DNA from 3 places in the Chryseobacterium sp. CP-77 genome. Region 2 is predicted to be linked to each of the others. Evidence: riboswitches for the same ligand, from Rfam matches in the RefSeq annotation. Region 2 holds a riboswitch; each other region holds the start of a gene.
The links. A riboswitch is a leader RNA that binds a small molecule or an ion and turns the genes downstream of it on or off. The one in region 2 is predicted to bind S-adenosylmethionine.

Region 1 (7,843 bases), 920 kb from region 2:
GCTCCGGCCCCCATAATCACGATTGGATTTTCGCCATAGCTTTCTGTGTAGATTTCAAAGATGGAGTCTGAACCTTTCAGTTGTCCCAATGCTGAAGTTGCAGGAACAGAAACCAGTTTTACATCCAGTTCACCTTTATCTTTCTGTAAATCTCCGTGTAGATCTCCCACATATCTTAATACATGTCCGGGCTCCTGATTTTCTTTTATTTTCTGATATTCTTCATCAAGTTCTTCCAGTCTTGAAAGGAATTCTGATTTTGAAACTTCAAGCAAACTTTCAGGAACAAGATTTTGGATATTGATATCTCCGAACTCGTTGATTAAGTCTAATTCTCTCGCCAGGATCAATAATTTTCTTGCTACGTCATTTCCTGATAAATCTTCTCTCGGATCCGGTTCTGTGTATCCTTTTTCCAAAGCTTCGTTGATGATGGTTGAAAATTTATCGTCTCTCAAAGAAAAATTATTGAACACATAACTCAATGTTCCTGAGAATACGCCTTTGATTCTTGTGATATTTTCTCCTGAAAGGTGCAGTAATTTGATGGTATCAATTAAAGGTAATCCAGCCCCAACATTGGTTTCATACAGGTAACGTCTGTTATTTTTATTCAACGTATATCTTAGTTTTCTGTATTCTTCTATCGGAAGGGTATTGAAAATCTTGTTGGAAGAAACCAGATCGAAACCGTTTTCTGCCAGGGCATGATAGTTTTTAACAAAATCTTTGCTTGCTGTGTTATCCACAACGATCAGATTTTCCAGTTGATTCTCGTTGGAGAAATTAATCAGTTCTTCAACATTTGACGGTCTTTCTGCTGTTAAAACCTCATCTCCCCAATTGGCATCAAACCCTTTTTTGTTGAAGGCAATTTTCTTTGAGTTGGCTACTGCAACTACTTTAAGGTCTATTTTTTTACGTTTTTTAATTTCTTCTGCAGATTCAAGTACCTGTTCTATCAAGGTTTTCCCTACGTTTCCGTGACCAATAATGGCCAGATGAACGGTCTTCGGCTTTTTGAAAATTTCAGATTCTATGATATTTCTTGTTTTTTCATCCTGCGAAGAGGTCACTACGATATTGACTCTGTTTTCTCCTGCCACCTGATTTAAAAGTAACGGGAAAACATTATTTCTTGCCAGCTCAGCAAAAACTTTATTGAAATCTTCTGCTACAAAACCAATCACAGAAACATTATTGATACTATAAATCTGAGAAACTTTTCCTGATTTTCTTTCTGCCTCAAATTCATCAATAAGACAGGCAACTGCTTTTTCTGCATCATTTTCATGAACCAGAATAGAAATTCCGTTTTCTATGGCCTGCTGAGAGATTACTCCTACACTGATACGCGCCAAAGTAAGCGCTTTAAAAATTCGTCCGTCAATCCCGATTTCTCCCAGGAAATCTTCTCCTTCAAATTTGACGATTGATCTGTTCTTCAAAAATTTTATTTCGTTAGCATTTTTCATTACTTCTATAAAATGTTTTTAATGATATTATTTAATTGTTGATATTCCATTAGGAAGGCATCATGCCCGTGTATAGATTGGATCTCGTGATAAGAAACATCTTTATTTTTCTCTTTTAAGTTTTCAAAACACATTCGGATTTCAGAAGCCGGGAAAAATAAATCTGTATCTACGGAGATCATGTGCATTCGTGCCTGAATGTTCTCCAGTGCTGTATCAGCAGCATTTATATTCATTAAGAGATGATTCATCAATTTGTACGCTTTCAAACTAAATCTTTCGTTTAGTGCATTACCATGATAAACCAGCCAGTCTTCTGATTCCAGGCGTTGTTTGTCCTGGTTATATTGGTTTTGAAATCTGTCATTGAGCGACTGCGGTGTTCTGTAGCACAACATGGCATGAATTCTTGCTTTCTGTAATGGTTCTTCCTTATCATTTAATAAAAATTTCTGAACCAGACACTGTGCATGAAGCCAGTCGTGCGTTCTGTAATCGCAGGCAATAGGAATAAAAATCTCAGCAAGATCAGGCTGCTGGGCAAGCATTTCCCAGGCAATCCCTCCTCCCAGAGAGCCTCCTATAATGGCATATAAATTTTTGATCTGTAAAACTTCAAGCCCTTTCAGAAATATCGCAGCGATATCTGAAGGAGTAAAGTCTTCATAATCTTCAATTAAAAAATCGTCGTATCCGTTTCCGGGTATATTAAAACATAGAACAGTATATCGATCAGTATCAACAATCTGATTTTTCCCTACCAGCTGTTTCCACCAGCCTTTTTCTCCGGATACATTTGAGTTTCCGGTGAGAGCATGGTTGATTAAGATAACAGGGGCTGTAAACAGATCTTTCCCAAAGAGCTGATAGCTCAACGGGATATGGTATTCCTTTTGGGAATGAGTTTGATAAGAAAGATTAATATAGTTTAGTTCTGTTTTCAATTCTATTAAATTTTAATACAATTGAAAATGCCACAGGAAATGGCTGAAAAAGAACTTCAGTGAGTTATCTGTCCAAAATTATTTGGTAGAACGTAGCACCTTCTTTGCTTGCGCAAAGGGTTGCTAAGGTTTCATAGGGTCTAATCCCTCAACCTTTCTTGATAACATTTTCAATATTTGAATGAACGAATGGTGCAAAGGTAGTTCTTTTCTTTTAATTTCAAAAAAAAATTATTTTAATATTTAAAAAAGCCCTTAAATACAAGTATTCCAAGACCATATTAATAATTGTTCAGATGAAAAAAATTGGAATTACTTCTCAAAAAAACTAACTTCGTATTGAAAAATGATGCCATATGACCGCCGAAAAAGATAGATTACAAGATACCAAATGGAAAAACTGGGGACCTTATGTAAGCAACCGGCAGTGGGGAAATGTACGTGAAGATTATAGCCCGAACGGGAATGCCTGGAATTTCACCAATCATAATAATGCCGAAAGCTATGCCTACCGCTGGGGTGAAGAAGGCATTGCCGGAATTTCCGATGTAAAGCAACTTTTATGTTTTGCTTTTTCATTCTGGAACAAGAAAGATAAAATGGTAAAAGAACGGTTCTTTGGCCTGAGCAATCCTCAGGGAAACCATGGGGAAGACATCAAAGAAATCTTTTATTACCTGGATAATACGCCTACCCATAGCTATATGAAAATGGTGTATAAATACCCGATCAATGAGTTTCCTTATGATGACATTCTTGCTGAAAATGGAAAACGCAGCAAAAAGGAACCTGAGTATGAGCTTTTCGACACCGGGATTTTTGATAATGATGAATATTTTGATATTTTCATAGAATATTGTAAAGCCGATCACAATGATATTCTGGCCAGGGTGACAGTCTGTAACCGAAGCCAGCATGAGGCACCTATCGTGGTGGCACCTACAGCATGGTTCAGAAATAACTGGAAATGGGGATACAACACCTATAAGGCAGAACTTAATGTTTCTCATGACGGAAGTATCAATATTGCCCACGACAGTATTTCGATAAAGAAGCTGTATTCCAGAAATTCAAATGCACAAAGTGTATTTTGTGATAATGAAACCAATACTTCTAAGCTTTACGGAGCTCCTGCAGTTGAAAACACTTATTTCAAAGACGGAATTAATAATTATATTATCCATCAAACGGATACGGTAAATCCCGAAAAAAGAGGAACAAAGGCTTCTTTTCTGATTGATGAGCTTATCGGAGCCGGAGAATCAAAGGTTTTTGAATTCAGATTGTGCCCGGATGAAGCCGATGAGCCTTTTGAAAACTTTGATGAAATTTTCAATACCCGGCAGGCTGAAGCTGAAGAATTTTATCAGGAGATTCAGAGTGATACCGTTAACGAAGATGAGAGAAATGTACAGAGACAGGCTTTTGCCGGGCTTCTCTGGAACAAACAGTTTTATCATTATAATATCGGAAAATGGCTGAAAGGTGATCCCAATTTTGAAGCGCCAAGAAATTTCAATGAATATGTAAGAAATACGGAGTGGAATCATCTGCACAACAAGGATATTATTTCCATGCCTGATAAATGGGAATATCCATGGTATGCAACATGGGACCTGGCGTTTCACTGTGTTCCTTTTTCCATCATCGATGCAGAGTTTGCCAAGGGGCAGCTGTTACTGCTTACGAAAGAATGGTATATGCACCCTAATGGACAGCTTCCTGCCTATGAGTGGAATATGAGTGATGTGAATCCGCCGGTGCACGCATGGTCTTGTTTCCGTGTTTTTAAAATTGATGAAAAAAATAACGGAAAGCCGGATTTATTATTCTTAGAAAAAGTATTCCAGAAACTCCTGCTCAATTTCACGTGGTGGGTGAACCGAAAGGATAAAAACGGAAAAAATATTTTCGGAGGAGGTTTCCTGGGTCTCGATAATATCGGAGCTTTTGACCGTAACATGGTTTTAAAGGATGGCCAGCACCTCGAACAGGCAGACGGAACCAGCTGGATGGCCATGTATGCATTGAATATGATGCGTATTGCGATGGAACTTGCCCAATATTACCAGGTGTATGAAGATATGGCCATCAAGTTTTTTGAACATTATCTTTACATCGCTGAGGCTATGGAAAATCTTGGTGAAGGCACAAAAGGGCTTTGGAATGAAGAAGATGGATTTTTCTATGATGTATTGCAGCTTGGAAACGGAGACAGTGTTTCTTTGAGGTTAAGAAGTATTGTTGGTTTGATCCCCATGTTTGCTGTTGAAATTGTAGACCACCGCTTACTGGAAAAGATGCCGAATTTCAGAACCCGAATGGAGTGGATTTTAAAAAATAAACCGGAGCTTACCAAACTCGTTTCCCATTGGGACGAGGAAGGACAAGGACGCAAACACCTGATGAGCATACTTCGTAAAAACAGGCTGACAAAAGTTCTGACCAGAATGCTTGATGAAAACGAGTTCCTGAGTTCTTACGGAATCCGCGCCATGTCTAAGGTATATGAAGAAAATCCCTTTGTCTTTTCTGTGCACGGAACGGAAAATATGGTCTACTATACACCTGCCGAAAGTGACAGCCGGATGTTTGGCGGAAACAGCAACTGGCGAGGCCCCATCTGGTTTCCTATCAATTTCCTGATTGTGGAAAGCCTGCAGCGCTTCCATTATTATTATGGAAACAGTCTGAAAGTAGAACTTCCGACAGGCAGCGGCGATAAAAGAAACCTTGATGAAGTAGCCCAGAATATCAGCAAAAGACTCTGCTCAATATTTTTAAAGGATGAACATGGCCAAAGGGCTTTCAACGGAGGGAATCCAAAGTTCAATTATGATGAACATTTCAGAGATTATATTACCTTCTTTGAGTATTTCCATGGTGATAACGGCCGTGGTGTGGGTGCTTCTCACCAGACAGGATGGACAGCCACTGTAGCAAAACTGATAAAACCAAGGCTCACCTTTTAATTAGCAATGAGTAATTGGTAGTGAGTAATATAAAAGCCGGATGAAACATCCGGCTTTTCCTTTTTTATATAAGAGATTAAATTTTTTCTCCGTTCACAAAGACTTCGTATCCGATTTCCACATTCGGTTCTAATGTTTTTGATACGGAACAGTATTTTTCAAAAGAAAGCTCTGCGGCCTTTAATGCTTTTTTAGGATCAATTTCTCCTTCCAGAAGGAATTTAACATTAATTGATTTAAAAGGTTTCGCATCTTCTACCTGTACTCTCTCTCCTTCTACCTCTGCCTGAAAGCTTCTGATCTCCTGACGCTGCTTCTTTAAAATAGAAACTACATCAATTCCGCTGCAGCCTGCTACAGCCATCAGTACACTTTCCATTGGAGAAACTCCTTTTGCTCCCGGCTGGGAAGTATTATCTAAAAGAATAGAATTTCCCTGAGCATTGGTACATTCAAATAAAAAATCGTCGTTTATTCTGTTGAGTGTAATTTTCATTGTAAGAATTTATAATTCAGAATTCTTTTTATATTCTTATTCAAATATAAAAAACTTTGTGGATTAAACCTGAGGCTAAGACATGATATCAACCATAGCCTGAAAAACATTATCGGGATTTTCTGCAATTCGGTTACACATGTACAGATACCATTCATCACCATACACAATATACTGCCTGCACGGGTAACCTTCTTTATGGATTTCATTCAACAGGTCTTCCTGTATTCCCAGTAACATTTCAAATTCATATTTAGATTTTGGAATATCATATTGTTCAATAAGTTCTTTAACTCTATTTTGAATGATATTATGATGGGTAGCTATTGAACATTTTCTGTTATTAGTGAAAAGAGTTTCAATATATTTAATATATAAATCGTCTAAGTGTTTTCCTCTTTCTACAGCATGTCCCGGAGGAACAGCAAAAGCTCCTTTTACAATTCTTATTTTTCCTTGTGTTTCAGCCAATATCCGTTCAAGGTCTTTTGGAGTACGATTTAAATAAGCCTGAAGGGTAATTCCCACATTTGAAAAATCGTTTGATATTTTACAATAGGTATTAATAATATCATCAGTTCTTTCAACTCCTTCTGCACTAATCACTATTTCAATATCTTTTTTATAAGCTGATTCCGCTAACAATACTAAATTACTATAAGTGATATCTTTATCAATTGCAAGTCCGATATGTGATAAATCCAAAGAAACAATAGAATTAATATTCTCTTCTTTCACATTATTAATCAAACGAAGGAAATGTTGAGTTACCGATTCTGACTCTTTCACTGAACGGGTACTTTCTCCCATAAACTCTAATGAAGTGGGAATTCCTTTAGCATTAATTCTTTTAGCAGTAGCAATAGCTTCCTCCATTTTTTCGCCTCCTATATATCTTTTAGCTGCTTTAAGCAGGAGTTTAAAGAGCTCAGGATTGTTAAGAATATATTCCTTTGCCCCTTCATTTAATGCTGCTATTTTCAACAGAGCACCTGCTTTTTCTTTTAGTTCCATTTATTTTTTGTGATTTGTATTTACATATTTTATAAAATTCCTCTCGCTTTTATCTCCAGATATTTATTGATAATATCGATATTCAAATTTTCCGGAAGGGTATAAACGGTATAGATTCCATATTTGCGGAGTTCCTGGATGATCAGTTTCTTTTCAAACTCAAATTTTTCAGCAATGATCTCGTCATAAATTTCCTGCATACTTTCAGGATTTTTGTTGATCAGCGTCTGCAGTTCTGAATTTTTAAAGAATACCACGACCAGCAAATGGTTTTTTGCAATTCCGCGAAGATATTTCAGCTGTCGGTTTAGTCCGTCTAACGTTTCAAAATTGGTAAAAAGCAGAATTAAACTTCTTTGGTTGATGGAATATTTTACATCCTGATACAATCTGTTGAAATCACTTTCGAAGAAATCTGTTTTAATATTATAAAGTGCCTCGGAAATTTTCTTCAACTGTCCGGATTTATTATCTGCAGCAATTTTATTTTCAGCTTTCTTGGAAAAGGTCATCATTCCGGCTCTGTCTCCTTTTCTCAAAATAATATGAGACAGCGCCATGGTTGCATTGATAGAATAATCAAGTAAACTCAATCCGTTGAAAGGCATTTTCATGGTTCGTCCTTTATCAATCAGCATAAAAATACGCTGTGATTTTTCATCCTGAAACTGATTGACCATTAAACGATTTGTTTTCGAAGTTGCTTTCCAGTTGATCGTTCTGATATCATCTCCGGGTACATATTCTTTGATCTGCTCAAATTCCATGGTATGTCCCAGCTTTCTGACTTTCTTGATTCCGCCTAATAAAAATTCACTCTGAATGGCCATCAGCTCATATTTTCTGAGATGAATAAAGGATGGATAGGAAGGAAGCATTGCATCTTTCTGGAAAATAAATCTTTTTGAAATCAGTCCTATTGGTGATGATGCATATACATTC
Region 2 (7,843 bases):
GAAATGGACATGCGGCGGTATTAAGACAGCTTTTTACCTCTTCCGCAGAATATGAATTCATTGAATTTTCTTCAATGAAATAAACAAAAAGACAGAGGCTCAGTCTCTGTCTTTTTTATCAAAACTTCAGTCTTTATATTAGAAGCTGAATTCAATTCTTGCGAACAAGAACCTTCCGCCTATACCGTACTGGGAAACCTGTCTGGAATACACAAACTGGTTATCAGCTGTTAACGAGCTTATAGCAGGGCTTTTAGAAGGCAAAATATTAAAGATATTATTACTTCCTACTGTTGCTGAAATATTTTTATTAAAATTATAGCCTACTGAGAGATCTGTTATCACGCGGCGGTTAAGGACGAAATGCTCTGTACTTCCTGTTACTCCATCAAAGTTAGCATCCACAACATCTGCATCGGTCACTTTACCAAAGAAAGAATTACGCAGTACGAAAGTAAAGCCGGAAACTCTTACCGTATTGCCCAATGTAGCTTTTACACGGGGTACAGCTTCTTCAAAATAGATTCTGTTCGGTTCTGAGAAATAATTATTGATTTGACTTACCAATTTAGGAGACGCGTGGATATCCCCGATTCTTTTAGTCTGATTAAAATTGATTCCCAGATTATTCTCCAGGGAAATTCCTGATGAGATTTTTGAGTTCTGGGAAATAGTAATATCCAACCCTTTTGTCTGAAAATCTACTGCATTAGCAAAAAAGTTGGCAGCGCTGGCTCTTGCAAGATCAAAAGCATCCTGTAAAACAGCCTGATCCGAGCCGGGAGTAAAATTACCATCAGGGCGATAGAAGAGATCGGTTAGTACGACTCTGTCTTTGATCTTGATTAAATAAGCATCTGCTGTGAAAGTAAGGCTTAATGCCGGAATCTTCCAGGTAATTCCTGTACTGTAGGATTGCGAAGTTTCCTGCTTTAATTTTGGAATACCCAATGCCTGTGCAGCCTCAGAATTATTTCTGAAAGTACCTACCTGCGTTGTCTTCCCCTGCTGAATCAGCGTAGAAGTAGAACTGTAATAGATTTGTGCCAATGAAGGTGCTCTGAACCCCGTAGAAACAGCTCCTCTCCAGTTGAGATTGGAAGCCAGTTTTACATTGGTTGCCACCTTATAATTGAATGTAGATCCGAAATCTGAATAATTCTCATACCGTACAGCTCCTTCCAATAACCATCTGTCCGTAATTTCCAGTTCTGCATCAGCATAAGCTGCAATACTGTTTCTGTTTCCGGAAACAGCATTTTCAGGACTGAAGCCGGGGAAAACCTGAGCTCCTGCGGGTCTTACACTTCCAAAAAAATCGGTTACTTTTTCATTTTCAGGAATTTTTGCTGTTACTACCCGGCCATAGATATCGTAAGAAGCATAAGAGTTTTCCTTTCCTGCATTTACTTTATAATTTTCATGCCGGTATTCACCACCAAACGCAATGTTCAATCCTTTCAGGACATCATATTTTTTGGAGAAATCCAGGTTGACGGTATTTTGTGAGAATTCAGATCCTCCCGCATCAAAAGTTCTTGGAGAACCATCTGTAAGTGATGCATTAAAAGTATTGACAACACCAAAACCGAACACATTTTTCCCGAATGTATTACTGAAATCCACATTCCAGCCATCCCATTTTCCTTTAATTCCGGCAGCAAGGGAATAATCATTTACAGTGGCTTCAATCTGAGGCAGATATCCGTTGGGAGTAACCGCATTAATATTCCTTTCATTGTTCGGAAGCCTGTAAAATCCTCCTGCATTTCCAAGGCGGTAACTGTAGCCACCAAATGAATAAACCTTCCATTCATCATTCACAGGAATTTCAGAGTTGAAGAAGAGCTGTCCGGACTGTAGCTTAGACTGTCCGGCTCTCAAACTGAAGTCTTTTCTCTCCAATCCTCTGTAATTAAGCTCCTCAGAGGTAAAATCTCTGCCCAATATTTTTTGAAGCTCAGAAATGCTGTTTGCCCCGGAAATCTGAGATTGGAAATCAGGTGCAAAATATCCAACCTTAGTTGCATACTGCTTAATGGTATTGATGATTTGCTGAGTATTGGAAGTATTGGTAATATTTTTATAGAGCCCGTCAATATTCACTCCATCCTGTAATGCCCGGTAATTAATGGCATTATAGGCATTGAAAATATCTCCTTCCCTCACTCCGGCTCTGGAATAAGGATCACGGTATTGTGCAGAACCTGTAATGTTAAAAAATCCTGATTTCCCTATTTTAGCACCATAATTAAGGTCTACAGAAACAGTCTGTCCGTCTACCCCTCCGGAGAAATTGTTGGCAACTGGTGAGGCATATCCACCTAAAAATACCTGTCCGGAAAGTCCCAGCCTTTTTTTCAGTCCGAGGTTTATCACTCCCGCAATCGCATCAGAGCCATACTGGGCAGCAGCTCCATCCCTTAAAACCTCTATTTTTTCTAATGCAAAGGCAGGAATAGCATTAAGGTCAGTTCCTACAGAACCTCTTCCCGGTGTAAGGGTAACATTAATCAGTGAAGACTGATATCTTCTTTTTCCGTTGAGTAATACCAAAACCTGATCCGGTCCTAACCCTCTCAACAGTGCCGGATCCACAAAATCAGTTCCGTCATTTACAGTATGTGATGTGGATGAAAATGAGGGTACGATATAGTTTAAAGCCTGGCTGATATTATTCGTCGGGCTCTGTTTTAAAATTTTAGATATATTAATGATATCCACCGGAACAGGAGTATCCGTCAAAGATCTTCCGGCCCCCCTTGATCCAAGGATAACCACATCTTCTATTTTCTTCGATTGTAAAGTGTCCGTCTGTGCGTAATAAAATGAAGAAATAAGCACGATAGAAGGAATAAAAATTCTTTTTTTGAAATTATGCATGTTTGTTGTGTACTTTTTTGTTGATGAAATTTGTTTTTTAAGCAATACAGATCCTGTAGCCCTAAATTGTAAGGTTACCATAGAATTCGAAATGTTTGTATTATTTTTTAGAAATAGAAAAGGCTAGAAACAACAACACATGCGCATGTAGAAATGGCATGAGAACATATCAGAGTAATGAAGGCTCACTTCATGATCTGAAGAATAAAAAATTACTGATGGAATGTGATTTCCCTTGTCTTTAAACATTTGATTTTAACTTTTAAAACAAAAATTCAAGATGGGAGTAATGATAGAATGATAAACATTTTTTCCGGAAGATCCGGCTTATCGATTGCAGCACCTTGCTTGTTTTTGCAGGTTGCTATCCCATCTAGAGATTCTTGATAATTACCCGGCAAAGATATAATTATTTCCGAAATAAAAAAAATTTAGCCTAAATTTTCGATTTTCAACATTTTAGCGTAACAAATTATCTTTTCCAGCGTCTAACCGGATAACAGTAAAAACATTATGAAAAAAACAATTTTCGCTTTATCCTTATTAAGCTCCGTTCTTATTTTTTCTCAGGAAAAAAATAATAAACCTCAGGAAAAGCAAATTGAAGGCGTAGTCATTACCAAAACTAAAAAAGCCGTTGAACAAAAAGCAGACCGTACTATTTTTGACTTTTCTGAGCAGCCTCACCTGAATAACGGAAACGTCCTGGAAGGAATTAAAAAACTTCCGGGACTTGTATCTACCGATATTGCCGGGATGATGTATCAGGGAAAAATGCTGGAAGTATATCTTAACGGAAGACCTCTGAACATCACTTCCAATGAATTAAACTCCTTCCTGGAAGGGATGCCCGCCAATTCCGTAGAGAGAATTGAAGTGATCACCCAGCCAGGTGCTGAGTTTCCGGCAACTTCCGGAGGTGCGATTATGAATATTATCACCAACAAAAACGCTAATAAATATTTAACCGCTACCTATTCTGGAAATTATTCTTTCACAAATTATGATCAATACAGAAGCAGAACGACTAATTCTGTTAATTTAAACGCCAGAAATAAATACTTTGGGTGGCAGCTGAATGTTGGGCAGAATTACCGTGAAAGTATGCTGAATGGCCAGCAGGATGAGCTTTTGAGCAGTCATACCGATAGATATGCACGTGGATATTTTGCAAAATCCGGATTGACTTTTGATTTAGGGCAGGACAGGTTATTATTGAACTACGATATTTATCACAATAATAATGACAACTATACTTTAAGTGACGGGCATGGAGATTTACCGTTCAAGAGAAACCCGAAAGATTTAAAAGAAGCTTTTTATACTTCTTCTGACGTTGCCCATACCAATAATTTGAGACAGGAAGCGGTTGTAACCTATCAGAAGCGTTTTGCTGACAAATCTCAAAAACTGGATTTCCAGTTTGGGTATACAAGATCAGACAGCAAATTTTCTCAGGATAATTACTTTCAGGATGGGACGTTTGTAGCTTATCCCAATGAGCCTCTTGATAGCCCTACCAGTGGATTAAAAGATATTCTGAATAATAAATCTGTGATGAATATTGCCAACTTCAAAGTAGATTACGCACAGCCGATCAAGCTTCTTGATGGTGGGAAAGTAAGTTTTGGAGGATTATATGAAAGACAGGATTATGATACAGAAAGTTTTAGACTGACCAATCTTGAATATCAGAGACAGACTGCTTCAACGTATTTAGAGTTTCAGGCTAAACTGAAAAAGTTTGATTTCACGTTGGGCTCCCGTGCTGAAAACTATGATATTTCCGGGATAACAAGATATTTTGATAAAGATGCAAAACTGGTAGAGGCTAATTTAATTCCCTTCAATAAATTTAAATTTTTCCCGAACGCAAGTGTACAGTATAACATGATGAATCAGGTTTATATTGCCGCAAATTACAACAGGAAAATCAGTCTGCCTAGTATTTCTGCCCTGAACCCGAATAACGTAACATTCTCGGGACCTAGTACAGAAGTAAATGGTAACCCGAATCTACAGCCTACTATTTTTGATAATTATGAATTGAAAATATCAGCTTTTGATTATGCGTTTATCGGGTATAGCGTAAGCTCGGCAAGCAATCAGGTAGCACAGATCATCCGAAAAGACGGAAGAAAACTCTTCAATGAGCAGGTGAATATTTCAAATATGAAAATTCACAATTTCAATGTGGGGCTACCGGTTCCTTTTATGATTTTCAGTAAGCCTTTGAGTGAAATCATGAAATTTAATTTCAATCCGGATAAAATTAACTTCATGTACTTATATGCAGGATATCAAAAGCATGAAATTGATAATCTGAACAATAAAGGGTTCTGGATTTTCAATATCATGACTCAGATTATTTTGCCTAAAGACATCAAACTGACAGCCAATTACAGCTATCTGACTCCAAAGGCAGGATATTTCTACTTCACGGCAGAAAAACCATTCAACAACTCGTTTGATATTACATTGACGAAGAAGTTTATGAACAACCGTCTGACACTTTCTGTTTTTGCAAACGATATTTTCAACGGACAGGTGATGCAGGTACGTTCTAATCCGCCATCAGGAAATCCGGTGATGATCTACAACAAATACGACACAAGAAATTTCGGACTTTCCATCAATTATAAAATTCCGACGAGAAATAAATTGGCGAAAGAAGATCCGAATATTTTAAATCAGACCAAAAAAGAAGATACCGGAGGCGTAATGCAGCAGGCACAATAATCCTTCTTTGTAATAAAATAAAAATAGAGGCTGTCTCAAAAGGTAAACTAACGCTCTGAGAATCTCTTAAACAACAAAAGTTGTCAGACAGGAGTTCGAGAGATGGGGTACTTTTGAGACAGCCTCTATTTTTTTGCAGGTAAGTTTTGGCTAAAGCCAATGGATGGTTTTATAAAAGTAAAACAGGCTAAAGCCCGTTCCTATTGATATGTATTGCTGATAAAATGGTGTTATTTGTGAAAACATTTGTGATATTAGTGTTTACATTTACATCAGAAATCTACCGTCTGAAATCTCCAGTTCAGCGTGTCTACCAATGTCAGCTGATTCAAGCTTACCGGAAGATCAGTAATAATTTTCAGGGTCTGAAGTGCCATCATACTTCCTATCATTCCGGGGAGGGCACCCAATACACCAAGGCTGTCACAATCCGGAAGATCTTCATCAAAGGGCGGTTCCGGGAAAATATCTCTTAAGTTTTTACTTCCGTTATGATTAAACACAGCAACTTGGCCTGAAAATCCTAAGATACTTCCGTAAACCAGAGTTTTATTAAGTTTTACGCAGGTATCATTCACCAGGTATCTCGTTGAAAAATTGTCTGAACTATCAATAATAATATCATATTGAGCAAGGATTTCCTCAGCATTATCTTTATTAATTTTTCCTTCAATTCCTATGAATGTAACCTGATAATTGAGTTCTTTTACAAAGGTTTCAGCGCTTTTCACTTTGGATAATCCCACTCTGTTTTCGGTATGGACGATCTGCCGGTTCAGATTATGAAGTTCAACCTCATCAAAATCTGCAACACCTAAAGTTCCTACTCCTGCTGCGGCCAGATATTGAATAACAGGACTTCCCAAACCTCCTGCCCCGATGACAAGAACTTTAGATGACCTTATTTTCTTTTGTCCTTCCAATCCAATCTCATCAATAAATATCTGCCGGCTGTACCGTGAAAAATAATCTTCTTTCATAATTATCATTGAACCGTTAAGATTCTTTAAGCTTTTAAGAATAGTTAAGTTGAGCTTCGCTTGAAACAGCTGTCTTAAAAATCTTAGATTTTTCTTAATTCAGCTTCATCTCTTCAAAATCCTTAATGGTTTAAAAATTTTAAAATCCACTGTAAACAGAGTCCCAGTCTTTCATTACAGGATCATAGCCTGCTTTTTTGATCATTGTTTTAATCTCTTCCATACTTCGTTCGTCGCTGGTTTCAAACTGTTCTAAAGATTCTTTATCCACTGCATAACCACCAGGATTTGTTTTTGAACCTGCACTCATAGCAGTTGCTCCCAGAGAGACAATATTGTTTCTGAACACTTCATTTTCTCTGGTAGAAATGGAAATCTCAAGGTCTTCATTCCATATTCTGTAAGCACAGATAAGCTGAAGAAGATCTTTATCTTCCATGATAAAATTGGGTTCAATAATCCCTTCAGCAGGTCTGAGTCTTGGAAAGGAAACAGAAAATTTACTTTTCCAGTACTGTTTTTGAAGATAATCGATGTGTAAGGCATTGAAAAAGCTGTCTACTCTCCAATCTTCAAGCCCAAGCAGAACTCCTAACCCGATCTTATGAATTCCTGCTTTTCCTATCCTGTCGGGAGTTTCCAGACGAAAATGGAAATTTGATTTTTTACCTTTCGGATGGTACTCCCTGTAAACATCCTGATGATAGGTTTCCTGATAGACCAATACGGAATGTACCCCTTCATCATGAAGCAGTTTGTATTCATCTTCCATTAAAGGCTGAACTTCGATGGAAATATTAGAAAAATGTGGCTTTAACTTACGGACAGCATTCTGAAAATAGGGTACACCCACTATTTTATTGGCTTCACCGCTTACCAGTAATACATGATTCACTCCCATTGATTTCAGAACTGAAGCTTCAATCATCAGCTCCGTATCAGAAAGGGTCTTCCTTTTCAGATTGTTATCAAGACTGAATCCGCAGTAGGTACAGATATTCTGGCATTCATTGCTGAGATACAGCGGTGCATACAACTGAATGGTTTTTCCGAAACGTTTCTGGGTAAGTGTCCTCGTCATCACTGCCATCATTTCGAGTTCCTGAGAAGCGGCTGGCGACAGGAGATTCAGGAAATCATCAAGGGTTTTATTCTTTTTCTGAAGACTGTATCTTACATCGGCAAGACTTACGTTTTCAAGCTTATTCTTTACCTCATCCCACTGGTAGTTTTCAAAAACA
Region 3 (7,843 bases), 760 kb from region 2:
CAGAATATGATTAAAGATGGTGCCTCTAACTTTGTAGAAGTAGGACCAGGAAAAACCCTTCAGGGATTGATCAAAAAAATTGACGGATCTGTAGAAGCAACTTCTGCAATCTAAATAAAAAAATATGAGCGCGATCTTTTCACCGGGCAAGCTTATGCTTACTTCAGAATATTTCGCAATCGATGGAGCTCTTGTCTTAGCGGTACCTACCAGGCTGGGACAAGAGTTTTTCTTTGAAGAAAAAGAAGATGGAAAATCTCTTATTCTTTGGGAAGCCTATCATCAGAATACATTATGGTTAAAAGCTGTCATTGATTATAAAAACTGGCAGATCTTAGAAACCAATATTCCGTCAAGCGCTGAATTTATTACCAAAACATTACAAAATGTTCAGCTGCTTTCTGACAGTAAATTCAAAACAGACCTTACTTATTATTTAAAAACAGACCTTCAGTTTCCTGCAGATTATGGGCTTGGGAGCAGTTCCACCCTGATGAATAACCTTGCGGAATGGGCTGAAATAGATCCTTTTCATCTTAACAGCATCAGTTTGGGAGGCAGTGGATACGATATCGCTGTAGCGAAAGAAAAATCTGCAGTTCTTTTCCAGAGTAAACCGGAGATCAGATATGAGAAAGTAGATTTTAATCCAGCTTTTAAAAATGAACTGATTTTTATCCATTTAAATCAGAAGCAGGATAGTAGGGAAGGAATCAATTTTTACAAATCAAAAAAGAAGTCCCCGGAACTGGTTGATGAATTTTCGGATATCACAAAGAAAATTATGTTATGCGATGAATTGGAAAATTTTTCTGAATTAATGATGATTCATGAGCGGAAAATTGCCGATTTTCTTGAAATTCTCACAGTTAAAGAAAAATTTTTCTCAGATTGCCCTTCATTTGTCAAAAGTTTAGGCGCATGGGGTGGAGATTTTGTGATGAGTGCGAAATTTGGGGACTATAAGAACTATTTTTGGGAGAAAGGTTTTACGACTGTTTTTGAATGGGATGATATAATTGGTTTATAATCAGTATATTACAATCCTGTTTTTTTATTTGCCATTCTGACTTATATCAGTATATTTAAACCACCTTTAACAAATAATTAATATTATTTTTGTTGAAAGCAATAAAGAAATAGAAAATATAAGTAAAATGAAAAACACTAAAATCATCCAGGATTTAGAGAAATTAGGGATTAAAGGAAACTATGAAGTAGTGTATAATCCTTCTTACGAAGAATTATATCAGGCTGAAGTTTCTCCTGAAAATCAGGGGTTTGAGAAAGCTGAGCTTACAGAATCAGGCGCAGTATCAGTAAAAACAGGAATTTTCACAGGTCGTTCACCTAAAGACAGATATATTGTTCAGGATGATGTTACAAGAGATACAATTTTCTGGGATGGTAAAGTAAACTTACCTACAACTGCAGAAATTTTCGGGTCTTGTAAAGAACTAGTGCTGAACCAGCTTGCCGGATCTAAAAAGATCTATGTAGTAGATACATTCTGCGGAACGAATGCGGATACGAGACTTAAAGTAAGATTCATCGTTGAAGTGGCTTGGCAGGCACATTTTGTTACTAATATGTTCATTCGTCCTTCTCACTATGAGCTTGAAAACTTTGGCGAGCCGGATTTCACAGTAATCAACGGATCAAAAACTACCAACCCGAACTGGGAAGCTCAGGGATTAAACTCTGAAAACTTCATCATGTTCAACCTTACTGAAAAACTACAGATCATCGGAGGTACATGGTATGGAGGTGAGATGAAGAAAGGGATGTTCGCTATGATGAACTACTATCTTCCATTAAAAGGGATGGCTTCAATGCACTGTTCTGCAAACGTAGGAGAAAAAGGGGATGTAGCTTTATTCTTTGGTCTTTCAGGAACTGGTAAAACAACTTTATCAGCCGATCCTAAGAGATACCTTATCGGTGACGACGAGCACGGATGGGATAATAACGGAGTATTCAACTATGAAGGCGGATGCTACGCTAAAGTTATCGACTTATCCGCAGAAAAAGAACCGGATATCTTCGCTGCCATCAAGAGAGATGCTCTTCTTGAAAACGTTGTTGTGAACAATGGAGTAGCAGATTATACCGACGGATCTATCACTGAGAACACCAGAGTTTCTTATCCAATCTATCATATCAACAAAATTGTATTGCCTTCTAAAGCAGGTCATGCCAAAAAGATTGTTTACCTTTCAGCAGATGCATTCGGAGTACTTCCTCCGGTTTCTATCCTGAATGAAGATCAGGCTCAATACCACTTCCTTTGCGGTTATACATCAAAATTAGCAGGAACTGAAAGAGGAATTACAGAACCTCAGCCATCTTTCTCTCCAGCATTTGGTGAAGCATTCCTTACCTTACACCCAACAATGTATTCTAAAACATTAATTGGTAAAATGAAGGAACACGGAGCTAAAGCTTATCTGGTTAACACAGGTTGGAATGGTACCGGAAAGAGAATTTCTCTAAAAGATACCAGAGCAATCATTGATGCCATCATTGACGGTTCTATTGATAATGCTCCTAAAACTCAGGTTCCGATCATGAACCTTGAAATTCCTACTGAATTGCCAAACGTTTCTACAGGTATTTTAGATCCTAGAGATACTTATGAAAGTGCTTCAGAATGGGAAGAAAAAGCAAAAGATCTTGCTTCAAGATATATCAAGAATTTTGAGCAGTACTGTGATACTGAAGAAGGTAAGAAGTTAGTTGCTTCAGGACCTCAATTGCAGGAACAAACTATTTAATACTTACCAATCAACATACAAAACGCCTCATCAATGATGAGGCGTTTTTTTATTCATATTTTTTACAGTTTTCAATCAACTCATTCTGTTCATCCAGTTTTAGAACTGTTAATTTGATTGATTCTTCAGTTAGAGATTTTATGATGATAAAGTGCTTTGAAGAAAAATAAGACTCTTCATCCAACATCTTATCTAAATACTTTGGAGTTGTGAAGGTCATCCAATATTTTGCTTTATCAGAAAATGTAATGGTTACTTCTATGACATCAGATTCAATATTTTCTATTGTATCATCTATGTTAATCGAAATTATTTCCGGTTCATTATTTAAACTAAAATAAAATTTCGAATACCATCTCAGCCTTCCTTCATTATTTTGAATCCTTACATTTGCATCATTTATTTCTTTAATAATATAGGATTCTCTTTTTGTTAATTGACTGGAATAGACCCCAACATCCTTACAGTAAATTTTATCATTTATTTTCATAAATTTATCCATAACTAGCTGCGGGAAATTACTAGAATTATTTTAAACTTAATAAAGCCAATCTATACCCATCCATCCCAAAACCAGATAAAACCGCATCCGTATTGGCTGCCGTCACAGATTTCTGTCGGAATTCTTCTCTTTTATAAATGTTACTGATATGTACTTCTACTTTTGGCTTTCGAATATTTTTCAAGCAATCAGCAATAGCGTAAGAATAATGAGTAAAAGCTCCCGGATTAATCACAACGGCATCAAAGTCATCTTCCTGAAGCTTGTTGATAAGCTCTCCTTCAATATTTGACTGATAATATTTTAATTCATGAGATTGAAACTCGGATTTTAAAATTTCCAAATAATTTTCCATAGAAACATTTCCATAGATTTCAGGTTCTCTTGTGCCCAACAGATTGAGGTTAGGGCCATTGATGATTAAAACTTTCATTCTATAAAATTAAAAAGTTTTTTTAATTAATTACATAAAAATTAAGTGATGCTGAATTTTTATTCCATTGAATTATTGATAATGATATTTGTCATGTGTGAAAAAATGATAACAGTCGCAACTCCTTATTGTTATGGCTTTTATTAAAATTTTATGTTAATTGTTAAAATATTATCATGAAAAAAATATAAGTCTACTTGTTTTGTAGACTAAAAGTTTTTAGCTTTGCAACCATATTTCGATCGGCTTATAAAGAAAGATGGAGGGAACTGACCCTGTGAAGTCTTGACAACCTACCCGTGGGCAAGGTGTTACATTCAGCCTTTTAAGGAAAAATAAGCATTTGGTTTATCGTATTTATCGATGCCCTTTGCTGACTTTTCTGCAAAGGGCAAAATTTTAATATATGGTAAATAAAATTGATTATGATTAGTAAAAAATTATTTAGTGCCCAAGTATGGATTCCTCCGGTTGCTGCTTTCTTTCTGGGAGTCACCAGTGTAAATGCACAGAATTCCAGACTGAAAAAAGATAGTCTTCATGAAAAGGAGCTTGATGAAGTAGTTGTGGTAGCTTACGGAAAAGCAAAAAGAAACAGCTATACCGGTTCTGTAGCCACCATTTCCAGTGATAAAATCAATAACAGACCTGTCACCAATATTACCAAAGCATTGGAAGGGCAGGTTGCAGGGATTCAGACTACCAGTGCCTCAGGGCAGCCGGGTGCGGTTTCTACTATCAGAATCAGAGGAATTGGTTCCATCAGTGCTTCCAGTGATCCTTTATATGTAGTGGATGGAATTCCTTTTGACGGAAATATTAACTCTATCAGCCCAAGTGATATTGAATCCATCAGTGTTTTGAAAGACGCTACAGCAAGTGCTTTGTATGGTTCAAGAGGGGCAAACGGAATTATCATCATCACTACAAAATCAGGAAAAAAAGGAGAAGCAAAAGTTAATTTTAATATCAGCCAGGGATTCTCAGGAAGAGCTGTCAAAGATTATGAACAGGTAAACACAGATCAGTACTTTCAATTATATTGGGAAGCGTTGAGAAACGGATATCAGTCCGGTAAAGTTTCTTCTCAGCAGGCTGCTCAGATGGCAACAGATAATCTTGTTTCTACTCTTGGAATTAATCCATATGGAACTGTTTATCCAAAACCTGTAGGAACAGATGGAAAACTATTGCCTGGTGCTTCACCACTCTGGAATGATGACTGGAGAGATATTTTACAGAGAGTGGCCTCAAGAAACCAGGTGGATCTTGATATCAGCGGAGGAAGTGAGAAAAGTAATTACTTCTTTTCCCTTGGTTATCTGGATGACAAAGGCATGGCCATTGAGTCTGGTTTTAAGAGATATAATACCAGGCTTAAAATTAATTCCGAAGTTAAAAAATGGCTGAATGTTGGAGTCAACTTAAGCTATACGAACAGTATTCAGCAGGCGCCTACTTCTTCGGATTCAAAAGTGAGCAATATCATCAATGCCGCAAGGTTTATTCCTTCATTCTATCCTTATTATGAAAGAAATGCTGACGGAACTTACGTTTTAGATGCCGACGGAAATCCAATTTATGATTTTGGAAAATACAGGCCAACGAATGCGCTTCAAAACCAAAATGCTGCAGCAACTTTGCCTTTAGATAAAAACGAAAATAAAGAAGATAACTTTTCAGGGAAAGGATTCATGGAATTCACCTTCTTGCCGGAGTTAAAATTCAAGACAAGCTTCTCTGTTGATCTGGTGAATTATAACGGACATTATTATTCAAATCCATTACTTGGGCAAGGTGCGGAAATTGGAGGTTCAGTGACGAAGACCAATACCAGAACACTTTCCTATACAACCAGCAATATTCTGACGTATGATAAAAAGTTTGGAAAGCATCATGTTAATGCATTAGCAGGACATGAATTCTACAAATACGATTATCAGACGATTTCAGGAACGAGAAGTCAGTTTTCACTGCCTTATTACTATGAGCCGGATGCTGCTTCTCTGCTGGGAAGTTTCAGTGGAAACAGTAATAAATTAAGCTTATTGAGTTTCCTTGGAAAAGTAGAGTATGACTACAATAATACTTACTTCTTATCTGCATCGGGAAGAGCAGACAGTTCTTCAAGATTTGCGAAAGATAACAGGTGGGGAAGATTCTGGTCAGTAGGAGGTTCATGGAAAATTTCGAACGAGGAATTTATTAAAAGCCTGAATGTTTTCAATCAGTTAACACTGCGTGCCAGTTACGGAGGTCAGGGGAATGATAAATTACTTAGACCCAACGGACAGCCGCTTTATTATGCGTATCAGGAGTTATACAGGTTTATCAGCCTTGGTGGAGAACCGGGAACAACATTGGAGAAAACGTCTACCAATAATGTAAAGTGGGAAACCAACCTTAATTTAAACGTAGGATTGGAATTCGCTATTTTGAATAACAGAGTTAAAGGAAATATTGAATACTTCAAAAGAAAAAGCCAGGATCTTCTGTTTAACATGCCAGTGGCACCATCATTGGGAATCAGTGATTATCCTGCTAATATCGGAACGATTCAGAATACAGGATTTGAATTTTCATTATTTACAACACCGGTTAAGAATGATAATTTCCAGTGGAATGTAGATGTGAACTTAAGTACTTTAAACAATAAAGTCACAAAATTACCTGGCGGTTCTCTTGTGGTAGGAACCAAGCTGTTAACGGTAGGTGGTTCTGTGTACGATTTCTTTATTCCTGAATGGGTTGGAGTAGATCCAAGCAATGGAAAGCCATTGTGGAAAACAGTTTCTACTGATGCCAGCGGAAACTCAGTGGAAGGAACAACCTCAGAATATTCAAAAGCAACAAAACTATTACAGGGTTCTGCATTGCCTAAACTGACAGGAGGAATCAGTACAAGCATTACCTATAAGAATTTTGACTTTTCAGGATTACTGACATTCAAAATCGGGGGTAAAATTTTAGATACAGATTATACTTCCATCATGCATAACGGAAGTGCGGGAGGACGTGCGTGGAGTACCGAAATGTTGAACAGATGGACACCGGATAATCCATATACAGATGTTCCCGCATTGAGCACAACAACGAATAACTGGACATCAACGTCTTCAAGATTCCTGTATTCCGGTACTTATGCAAGACTTAAAAATGTAAGCTTAGGATATACACTCCCTGAAGATTATTTTGAGAAAATAGGATTGAAAAAATTCAGAATTTATATCCAGGCAGAAAACCTTCTCACATTCTATAAACATAAAGGAATGGATCCTGAACAGGCTTTGGACGGAACCACGTATTATAGATATCCTGCCATGAGAACAATTACTTTTGGACTTCAGGCAACGCTTTAACCTTTTAAAATTGAAACAATGAAAAAATTAAAATATATATCGTTTGCTCTTATCGGATTTTTGTCGTTGGCAAGCTGCGAAAGCGAGCTGGATACAGCTCCTACTGATCAGGCCAGTAGTGTAGAAGTTTTCAAAACAGCCGAAAGTGCTGAGACGGTAGTGAACGGTACCTGGGCAAAATTTAATAATGATGGAACAACCTATGCCAATATCGGGTATTCCACTGTGTTGAGAGCCAGTGATGCCATGGGAAGTGATGTAGCAGTATTGACGAATAAATATGGTTTCGCTTCTACCTATGCCTTTACAGAAATGGTGAACAGTACAGCAAGCCGTCCGCTGTTTATCTGGACTATGTTGTATTCCACCATCAATAATATGAATAATGTGATTACAAGAATTGATGGAACGGAAGGCAGCCAGGAGAAAAAGGATCAGGTGAAAGGCCAGGCAAAGGCATTACGTGCTTTCTGTTACCTGAATCTGGCGAGTTTTTACCAGTTCAGCTATCTTAAAGACAAATCAGCGTTGACAGCCCCGATTTATACAGAACCTTCCACAACAAGCACAGTAGGGAAGAAGAGAGCAAGCCTTGAAGAAATTTATACTTTGATTAAAAGTGATCTTACCGACGCCGATAACCTGTTGAAAAATTATACAAGAAATAATAAGGATAAGATCAACCGTTCTGTGGTAAACGGACTTTTAGCAAGAACTTACCTGAATACAGGAGAATGGAGCAAAGCTTCAGCATCAGCAAAAATCGCAAGGGAAG

Region 1: it holds a riboswitch for S-adenosylmethionine, as region 2 does, so the genes downstream of both, V0410_RS18195 (alpha/beta fold hydrolase) here and V0410_RS13930 (TonB-dependent receptor plug domain-containing protein) in region 2, are expected to answer to the same signal.
Region 3: it holds a riboswitch for S-adenosylmethionine, as region 2 does, so the genes downstream of both, V0410_RS17385 (SusC/RagA family TonB-linked outer membrane protein) here and V0410_RS13930 (TonB-dependent receptor plug domain-containing protein) in region 2, are expected to answer to the same signal.

The regions. Positions count from the first base shown of each region.
Region 1 covers NZ_CP143637.1:4,058,896-4,066,738, reverse strand. Annotated here, with positions in the region: gene V0410_RS18200 (ACT domain-containing protein) at 1-1,475, opposite strand, end outside; gene V0410_RS18195 (alpha/beta fold hydrolase) at 1,481-2,419, opposite strand; SAM riboswitch class I at 2,481-2,587, opposite strand; gene V0410_RS18190 (MGH1-like glycoside hydrolase domain-containing protein) at 2,776-5,391, shown strand; gene V0410_RS18185 (OsmC family protein) at 5,468-5,887, opposite strand; gene V0410_RS18180 (proline dehydrogenase family protein) at 5,963-6,901, opposite strand; gene V0410_RS18175 (DUF58 domain-containing protein) at 6,931-7,843, opposite strand, start outside.
Region 2 covers NZ_CP143637.1:3,136,834-3,144,676, forward strand. Annotated here, with positions in the region: gene V0410_RS13925 (DUF5694 domain-containing protein) at 1-83, shown strand, start outside; gene V0410_RS13930 (TonB-dependent receptor plug domain-containing protein) at 139-2,883, opposite strand; SAM-I-IV-variant riboswitch at 3,181-3,278, opposite strand; gene V0410_RS13935 (outer membrane beta-barrel protein) at 3,397-5,622, shown strand; gene V0410_RS13940 (HesA/MoeB/ThiF family protein) at 5,895-6,611, opposite strand; gene thiH (2-iminoacetate synthase ThiH) at 6,742-7,843, opposite strand, start outside.
Region 3 covers NZ_CP143637.1:3,898,390-3,906,232, forward strand. Annotated here, with positions in the region: gene fabD (ACP S-malonyltransferase) at 1-114, shown strand, start outside; gene V0410_RS17365 (GYDIA family GHMP kinase) at 125-1,030, shown strand; gene pckA (phosphoenolpyruvate carboxykinase (ATP)) at 1,158-2,774, shown strand; gene V0410_RS17375 (hypothetical protein) at 2,824-3,264, opposite strand; gene aroQ (type II 3-dehydroquinate dehydratase) at 3,302-3,709, opposite strand; SAM riboswitch class I at 3,954-4,051, shown strand; gene V0410_RS17385 (SusC/RagA family TonB-linked outer membrane protein) at 4,135-7,068, shown strand; gene V0410_RS17390 (RagB/SusD family nutrient uptake outer membrane protein) at 7,087-7,843, shown strand, end outside.